DNA from 2 places in the Nonomuraea sp. NPDC049750 genome. Region 2 is predicted to be linked to the other one. Evidence: riboswitches for the same ligand, from Rfam matches in the RefSeq annotation. Region 2 holds a riboswitch; the other holds the start of a gene.
What was found. Region 2 has a riboswitch for S-adenosylmethionine ahead of AB0J16_RS02055 (aminotransferase class V-fold PLP-dependent enzyme). Riboswitches for the same ligand answer to the same signal wherever they lie in the genome.
Positions count from the first base shown of each region.

Region 1: another riboswitch for S-adenosylmethionine. It lies ahead of thrC (threonine synthase); the one in region 2 lies ahead of AB0J16_RS02055 (aminotransferase class V-fold PLP-dependent enzyme).

Region 1 covers NZ_JBFANB010000060.1:1,578-5,473, reverse strand. The annotation lists gene AB0J16_RS58610 (trehalose-6-phosphate synthase) at 1-1,389, opposite strand, end outside; gene AB0J16_RS58605 (RNA polymerase sigma factor) at 1,421-1,975, shown strand; SAM riboswitch class I at 2,055-2,195, shown strand; gene thrC (threonine synthase) at 2,209-3,441, shown strand; gene AB0J16_RS58595 (MoaD/ThiS family protein) at 3,465-3,740, shown strand.
Region 2 covers NZ_JBFANB010000001.1:433,122-437,017, reverse strand. The annotation lists gene AB0J16_RS02060 (DoxX family protein) at 118-702, shown strand; gene AB0J16_RS02055 (aminotransferase class V-fold PLP-dependent enzyme) at 791-2,050, opposite strand; SAM riboswitch class IV at 2,120-2,235, opposite strand; gene AB0J16_RS02050 (TerC family protein) at 2,338-3,063, shown strand; gene AB0J16_RS02045 (cytochrome P450) at 3,073-3,896, shown strand, end outside.

The DNA.
Region 1 (3,896 bases), on a different contig from region 2:
CTGCGGCGGGAGCGCGGTGGCCGCCGCCTCCAGCCGGTCGCGGCGGTTCATGCGCTCCTCCTCGGGCATGACCAGCGCGTCGTGCAGCGCGACGGCCGTGCCGCTCACGTCGTAGGGGTTGACCAGGAGCGCGTGCGGGCCCAGCTCGGCCGCCGCGCCCGCCTCGCGCGAGAGCACCAGCGCGGCCCGCGGCGACAGGATCGGGCCCTCCTTGGCCACCAGGTTCATGCCGTCGCGGATCGGGTTGACCAGCAGCACGTCGGCCAGCCGGTAGGCGGCCAGCGAGCGCGGGTAGTCGTCGTTGACGTTGAGTATCAGCGGGTCCCAGTCCTCGGTGCCGAACTCGTCCTCGATCTCCTGGGCGCAGCGCTGCACCGAGGCGGTGTATTCGCGGTATTCGGGCAGGTCGTGCCGGCTGGGATAGGCGAACGCCAGATGCACCACCCGGCCGTGCCATTCCGGGTGGGCGAGCAGGAACTCCCGGTAGGCCACCAGCCCGCGGACGATGTTCTTGGACAGCTCGGTGCGGTCGATGCGGACGATCAGCCGGCGGTCGCCGACCTGCTCCTTGATCGCGGCGATGTTGGACTCGACGTCGGGTTCGTGGGCCCGTGCCCACAGCGCCTCGCCGTCGACGCCGAGGCCGTGCACGCCGATGCGGGTGGTCCTGCCCTCGTGGGTGACCGTACGGCCGGCCCGGTCGACCTCCGCGCCGAGCAGGGCGCGGCAGCAGTCCATGAACGCCCCCGCCCAGCGTTCGGTGAGGAAGCCGGCGTGGTCGGCGCCCAGGATGCCTTCGAGCACCTCGCGCGCGACATCGTCGGGCAGCAGCGAGAAGTATTCGGGCGGCGCCCACGGCGTGTGGCTGAAGTGCGCGATGCGCAGGTCGGGCCGTTCGGCGCGGAGCATCGCCGGGGTCAACGTGAGGTGGTAGTCCTGGACCATCACGCGGGCCTCGTGCCCGGCCTCCTCGGCCAGCGCCAGCGCGAACGCGCCGTTGTAGTCGCGATAGGACTCCCATTCGCGCTCGAACCTGGTGCCGAACAGCGGCGCGTTGGGAATGTCGTAGAGCAGGTGGTTGACGAACCACAGCGTGGAATTGGCCACGGCGTTGTAGGCGCGGTGGAAGGTGGCCGGCGGGATGTCGAGCATCCGCAGCGCGCCGGTGTCGTAGCCGGCTTGGTCGAGCCGACCGCCGGGCGCCTGGCGTACGGCACCACGGTCACCGTCGGACAAAGCAGCGCAGACCCACAGCACGCCGTCGTCCTTCAGGACCCCGGAGAGCCCGGACACCAGGCCGCCACCGCCACGCTTCATCGTCAGCACACCGTCGTCGGAGACGGTGAACGAGACGGGTCCTCTGTTAGAGGCGACCAGGACGCTGTTCATTAAAGCTCCCTCCGACCATAGGATCCCAGCTATGGCGCTTGATGACCTAACCGAGGAACTCGCCCGCTCCGCCGCTGCCGGAGATCATCGCGCACTGGGCGAGCTCCTGAGGCGGATCGAACCCGACGTGCTGCGCCATTGCGCCCGAATCCTGCCCTACCACCAGGATGCGGAAGAGGCCTCCCAGGACACACTGCTGGCCGTGGCGCGCAACATCGGGCGCTTCGAGGGGCGGGCCAGGTTCAGCACCTGGCTGCACATCGTGACGGCCAACTGCGCCCGTACGACGTACCGCACGCTGAAGCGCCGCTCGGCCGAGCAGACCTCCGACGAGCTCCCCATGCAGAAGCCCGACGCGCGGCGGGTCAGCGTGATCGCCGGGTCGCGGCTCGACCTGCTCGACGCGATGGAGTCGCTGGAGGCCAGCAAGCCCGACCTGGCCCAGGCCCTCGTGCTGCGCGACATCGTGCAGCTCGACTACAACGAGGTCGCCGAGCAGCTCGGCATCCCGCTCGGCACCGCGAAGTCGCGCATCCACCAGGCGCGCAAGTACGTGCAGGGCGTCCTGGGGGAGGACTATCGCTGAGACCGTACGTCTCGCTTCGTGAGACGGTTGGTGGCTTGACGCGCCTGGCCAGGTAGAGTCAGGCCAAACAACTGAATATTGCTCATCCAGAGGGGTGGAGGGACCGGCCCTGCGAAGCCCCGGCAACCCTCCCGGATTCAGACTCGCTACAGGGCGAGGCCGACCGGGACAGGTGCCAATTCCGGTCTGCGGTCAAGGTGGCCGCAGGCGAAGATGAGGGAAGGCCTCGCTTCATGTCGCACGACTTCGGACCCGCTGTAGCCCTTTCTTGCCGCGAGTGCGGCACCCGTTACGAACTCGGCCCCAGCTTCGCCTGCCTGGAGTGTTTCGGGCCGCTCGAAGCGGCCTACTCCTTCGGTGACGTCACCCGGAAGGACATCGAGTCCGGCCCCGCCAACATCTGGCGCTACCGCTCGCTTCTCCCCGTTCCCGTCGACGTCGCCACCAAGCCGAACATGAACCCCGGCTGGACCAAGCTCGTCAAGGCCGGCAACCTCGGCCGCGCGCTGGGCATCAAGTCCCTGTACGTCAAGGACGACTCGGGCAACCCCACCCACTCCTTCAAGGACCGGGTGGTGGCCATCGCCGTCGAGGCGGCGCGTAACTTCGGGTTCCACACCCTTTCCTGCTCCTCCACCGGCAACCTCGCGGGCGCGGTCACGGCCGCCGCCGCAAGGGCCGGGCTCGACGCCTGCGTGTTCATCCCCGCCGGGCTGGAGCAGGCCAAGATCGCCATGGCCCGGGTGTTCGGCGGCAAGCTGGTCGCGATCGACGGCTCCTACGACGAGGTCAACCGGTTCTGCTCCGAGCTCATCGGCGACCCGCTGGGCGACAAGTGGGGCTTCGTCAACGTCAACCTGCGGCCCTACTACGCCGAGGGCTCCAAGACGCTGGCCTACGAGATCGCCGAGCAGCTCGGCTGGCGGCTGCCCGAGCAGATCATCATCCCGGTGGCCTCCGGCTCCCAGCTCACCAAGATCGACAAGGGTTTCAAGGAGCTGATCGCGCTCGGCCTGGTCGAGGACCGGCCCTACAAGATCTTCGCCGCGCAGGCCAAGGGTTGCTCTCCCGTGTCGACCGCCTACAAGGCCGGCCACGACGTGGTCCAGCCGGTCAAGCCCGACACCATCGCCAAGTCGCTGGCCATCGGCAACCCCGCCGACGGCCCGTACGTGCTCGACATCGCCCGCCGCACCGGCGGGGCGGTGGAGGACGTCACGGACCCCGAGATCGTCGCCGCCATCAAGCTGCTGGCCTCTACGGAGGGCATCTTCGCCGAGACGGCCGGCGGCGTCACCGTGGGAGTGCTGAAGAAGCTCGTCGAGACCGGGCAGCTCGACCCGGAGGCCGAGACCGTGGTGCTCAACACCGGCGACGGGCTCAAGACGCTCGTCGCCGTCGCCGACGACGCCCAGCCCACGGCAGTGATCCGGCCCTCGCTCGACGCGTTCCGCGCGGCTGTCTGACAACCAGGAAAGGCAAGTTAATCATGAGCGTTTCTGTGCGGATTCCCACCATTCTGCGCACCTACACCGGTGGTAGCGCGGAAGTGAGTGGGGAGGGCGCGACTCTCCGTGACGTGCTGGCGAAGCTCGACTCCGACTACCCGGGGATCGGCGCGAGAATTCTGGATGAATCGGGCAAGATTCGTCGTTTTGTCAACGTTTATGTTGGCGAAGAGGATGTCCGTTTTGTCGACGGACTTGACACGCCCGCCCCCGAAGGCGTGCAGATCTCCATCATCCCGGCGGTCGCCGGAGGGTAGTCACCCGCTCACTTCAGAAGGCGCTCCCATCTGGGGCGCCTTCTGTTTTTTCCGACAATTCAACGTTGAACGACTCACTCGCCGATGAAATGCGTAATTTGTTGATTGACTCTGTTGCCAAACGCTGTGCCACAGGTATGGTCGAGGGCGATCGTC
Region 2 (3,896 bases):
GCAATGCTGCCACCGGCAGTCGTGGTGATCCAGCACAGGAAGAGGTCAAGGAATCCTATATCGGTGCATTCCGCCCACTGGACAGGGGAGGAACGTCGGGAACGGGGGGAGAAAACCGTGCAAAGAATTCTTTTCGATCTTGCCGCTCTGATCTCGCGGGTGGCGATCGGCGTGATCTTCGTGATCCACGGGTGGCAGAAGATGCAGATCGGGATACCGGTCACGGCCGCCGCCTTCAACCAGATGGGGATTCCGCTGCCGCAGCTCTCGGCCGGGTTCGCCATCCTCGTCGAGACCGTCGGCGGGATCCTGCTCATCATCGGCCTGCTGGTCCGGCTGGCGGCCCTCGGGCTGGTGGTCGACATGCTGGGCGCGATCATCTTCGTCCACGGCGCCCACGGCGTACTGGTGCAGAACGGCGGCTGGGAGCTCGCCGGCGCGCTGGCCGTGGCCTGCCTGCTGCTCGTGGCGGTGGGCGGTGGCCGGCTCGGCATCGACGGCATCCTGCACAACAGCTACCGGCGGCGCGCCGAGCGCCGCGCGGCCGAGCAGGATCTCGCCGGCCACGCGCCGGCCACCTCCATCAGGCCGGAGGCCCCATCGGAGGCGGGCACCGCCCCCATGCCGGTGCAACCGGCCGCCCGGGACGATGACATGAGGAACATCGACGAGCCGTCGCGCGGACGTTCGCCGAGCGCCTGACCTCAGCGGGCCGCGAGAAGGCCATCGTGCGACCTCAGCGGGCGGCGACGCGGCGACTGTCGTGCCGCCTCGTGCCGCCTCCGTGACCTCAGCGGGCGGCGAGGTCGCGGAGGGCGTCTACGAGGCGGTCCACGTGCTCCTCCGTGGTGCCGATGCCGATCGAGGCGCGGACCGCGGACGCCGTGTCGTCCTCACAGCCGCCGTCCGCGGTGCCGAGCAGGTGCCGGACGAACGGGTGCGCGCAGAACTTGCCGTCACGTACGCCGATCCCGTACTCGCCCGACAGCACCTCGGCCACCTCGCGCGCCGAGTGCCCGTCGACGACGAACGAGACGATGCCCACGCGCGGCTGGTCCGGCCCCCAAAGCGACAGCTCGCGCACGCCCTCGATCGCGGCCAGTCCGGACCGGAGCCGGGCGATGAGCCGCTCCTCCTCGCGTACCAGAGCGGTCCAGCCGGTCGCGCTGAGCGCGTCGCAGGCGGCGGCCACGGCGATGGCGCCCAGGACGTTCGGGGTGCCCGCCTCGTGACGAGGCTCGGCGTCCTCGTGCCACTCGATGTCCTCGTCGACGGAGCGTACGGCGCCGCCGCCCTTGAGGTACGGCTCGCCCGAGGAGAGCCAGTCGCGGCGGCCGACCAGCACCCCGGCCCCGAAGGGCGCGTAGAGCTTGTGCCCGGAGAAGGCGACGTAGTCGAGGTCGAGCGCGGTCAGGTTGAGCCGCCGGTGCGGCACCAGCTGGGCGGCGTCCACCAGGATGCGGGCTCCGTGGCGGTGCGCGATGTGCGCCAGGGCGGCGATGGGCCAGAGTTCGCCGGTGACGTTCGAGGCGGCGGTGACCACGAGCAGCTTGGGGCCGTCGATCCCGGCCAGCGCCTCGTCGGCGGCGCGGACGGCTTCGCCGGGGAAGGCGGGCGGCGCCAGGCGTACGGACCGCTTCCAGGGCAGCAGCGAGGCGTGGTGCTCGGTGTCGAAGACGACCGCGGTCGTGCCCTCGGGCAGGCAGCGGGCCAGCAGGTTGGTCGCGTCGGTGGTGTTGCGGGTGAAGATCACGGCGTCGTCGGGGCGGGCGCCGACGAAGGCCCTGACCGTGTGGCGGGCCTGCTCGTAGCGGGCGGTGGTGAGCTGGGAGGCGTAGCCCGCGCCGCGATGCACGCTGGAGTAGGCCGGGAGCGCGGCGGTGACGGCGGCACTGACCGGCTCCAGACAGGGGGCGCTCGCCGCGTAGTCGAGGTTGGCGTACGTCACCAGCCTGCCACCCTTGACCGGCACTTCCAGATCGGCGCCCAGCACGGCGGGGATCGGATGGGCGCGCTCGGCAGCCGGCGCGTCGGTGGCCTGGGCGGGCAGGGAGCTGAAGATCGTCAACGTGGACACGGCGAACCTCCTGGGGCCATCGGACCCCCGGAACACCCAGCGAGCCCGCGCTTGCCCACCACACCTCGTGGCGGACCAGGTCTTCACCCGGGGCACCCCGCCGCGGACGCGAGGGTTGCCGGCCAGCAAGCCGGGGCTGTGCGCTGGCACTCATGACCTACATCCGCACTATAACCGACACCCGGCCATGAATCGCAACCGCGAACTTATGCGGCCTCTGCCTCGTTGGTAACTGAAACCCCTGCTGTGAGGAGTACCTAATGCTGGACTGGGTGGCCGACCCTCAGATCTGGATCGGGTTTTTCACCCTGGTCGCACTAGAGATCGTCCTCGGTATCGACAACATCATCTTCATCTCCATCCTGGCCGGGAAGCTGCCGCCGGAGCAGCGCGACCGGGCCCGCGTCATGGGCCTGGGCGCGGCGCTGATCAGCCGGCTGCTCCTGCTGCTGGCACTGTCGTGGGTGGTCCGGCTGACCACGCCATTGTTCGAGGTCTTCGGGCACGGGATATCAGGGCGTGACCTGATCCTGCTGCTGGGCGGCCTGTTCCTGCTGGCCAAGAGCGTCACCGAGATCGGGCACAGCATGGAGCTGAAGGAGGAGGGCGGCAAGGGACGGGCCGTCACCTCGTTCGCGTCGGTGATCGTGCAGATCATGATCCTGGACGTGGTGTTCTCGCTCGACTCGGTGATCACCGCGGTGGGCATGGTGGACGAGCTCGGCGTGATGATCGCCGCGGTGATCGTGGCGGTGCTGGTGATGCTGTTCGCGTCCGGGCCGATCAGCAGGTTCGTGGACAAGCATCCGAGCATCAAGATGCTGGCTCTGGCGTTCCTGGTGCTGATCGGGGTGGTGCTTATCGCCGAGGGACTCGGCCAGCACATCGCCAAGGGTTACATCTACTTCGCGATGGCCTTCTCGGTGATCGTGGAGCTGCTCAACATCCGGATGCGGAGCAGGCACGCCAAGCAAGCCTCCTCATAAGATGAAAAAGTGCGATTCGATCCCTGGAATCCGGATTTTGTTGCCTATCCCTACGGCGCGTACGCGGAGCTGAGGCGTGAGGCCCCCGTCAGCTACTTCGAGCCGACGGGGCAGTGGCTCATCTCCCGGCACGCGGACGTGAACGCGCTGCTCAGAGACCGTCGCCTGGGCCGCTCCTACCTCCACGTGGCCACGCACGAGGAGTTCGGCAGGCCGGAGGAGCCGGCGTTCCAGGAGCCGTTCTGGCGGGTGACCAGGGCTGGCATGCTCGACGTCGAGCCACCGGTGCACACCAGGCTGCGCCGGCTGGTCTCCAAGGCGTTCACGCCGCGCATGGTCGAGTCGCTGCGCCCCCGGGTCAGGGCCATCGCCGAAGGGCTGGTCGAGGCGTTCGTCGAGAAGGGCGGCGGCGACCTGATCGCCGAGGTGGCCGAGCCGCTGCCGGTGACCGTCATCGCGGAGATGCTCGGCGTGCCCGAGGCGGACCGGCACCTGCTGCGCCCCTGGTCGGCCGACATCTGCCGGATGTACGAGCTGAACCCGAGCGTGGAGTCGCAGCACGTGGCCGCCAATGCGGCGGCGGAGTTCGCCGCCTACCTCGCGGACCTGGCCCGCGCGCGGGCCGTCCGGCCGGGCGACGACCTGATCAGCGCGCTCGCGGCGATCGAGGAGCTCACCGAGGACGAGCTGATCGGTACGTGCGTGCTGCTGCTCAACGCCGGTCACGAGGCGACCGTGAACGTGACGGGCAACGGCTGGTGGTCCCTGTTCAGGAACCCCGCCGAGCTGGTACGCCTGCGCGAGGACCGGAGCCTGCTGCCCACGGCCGTCGA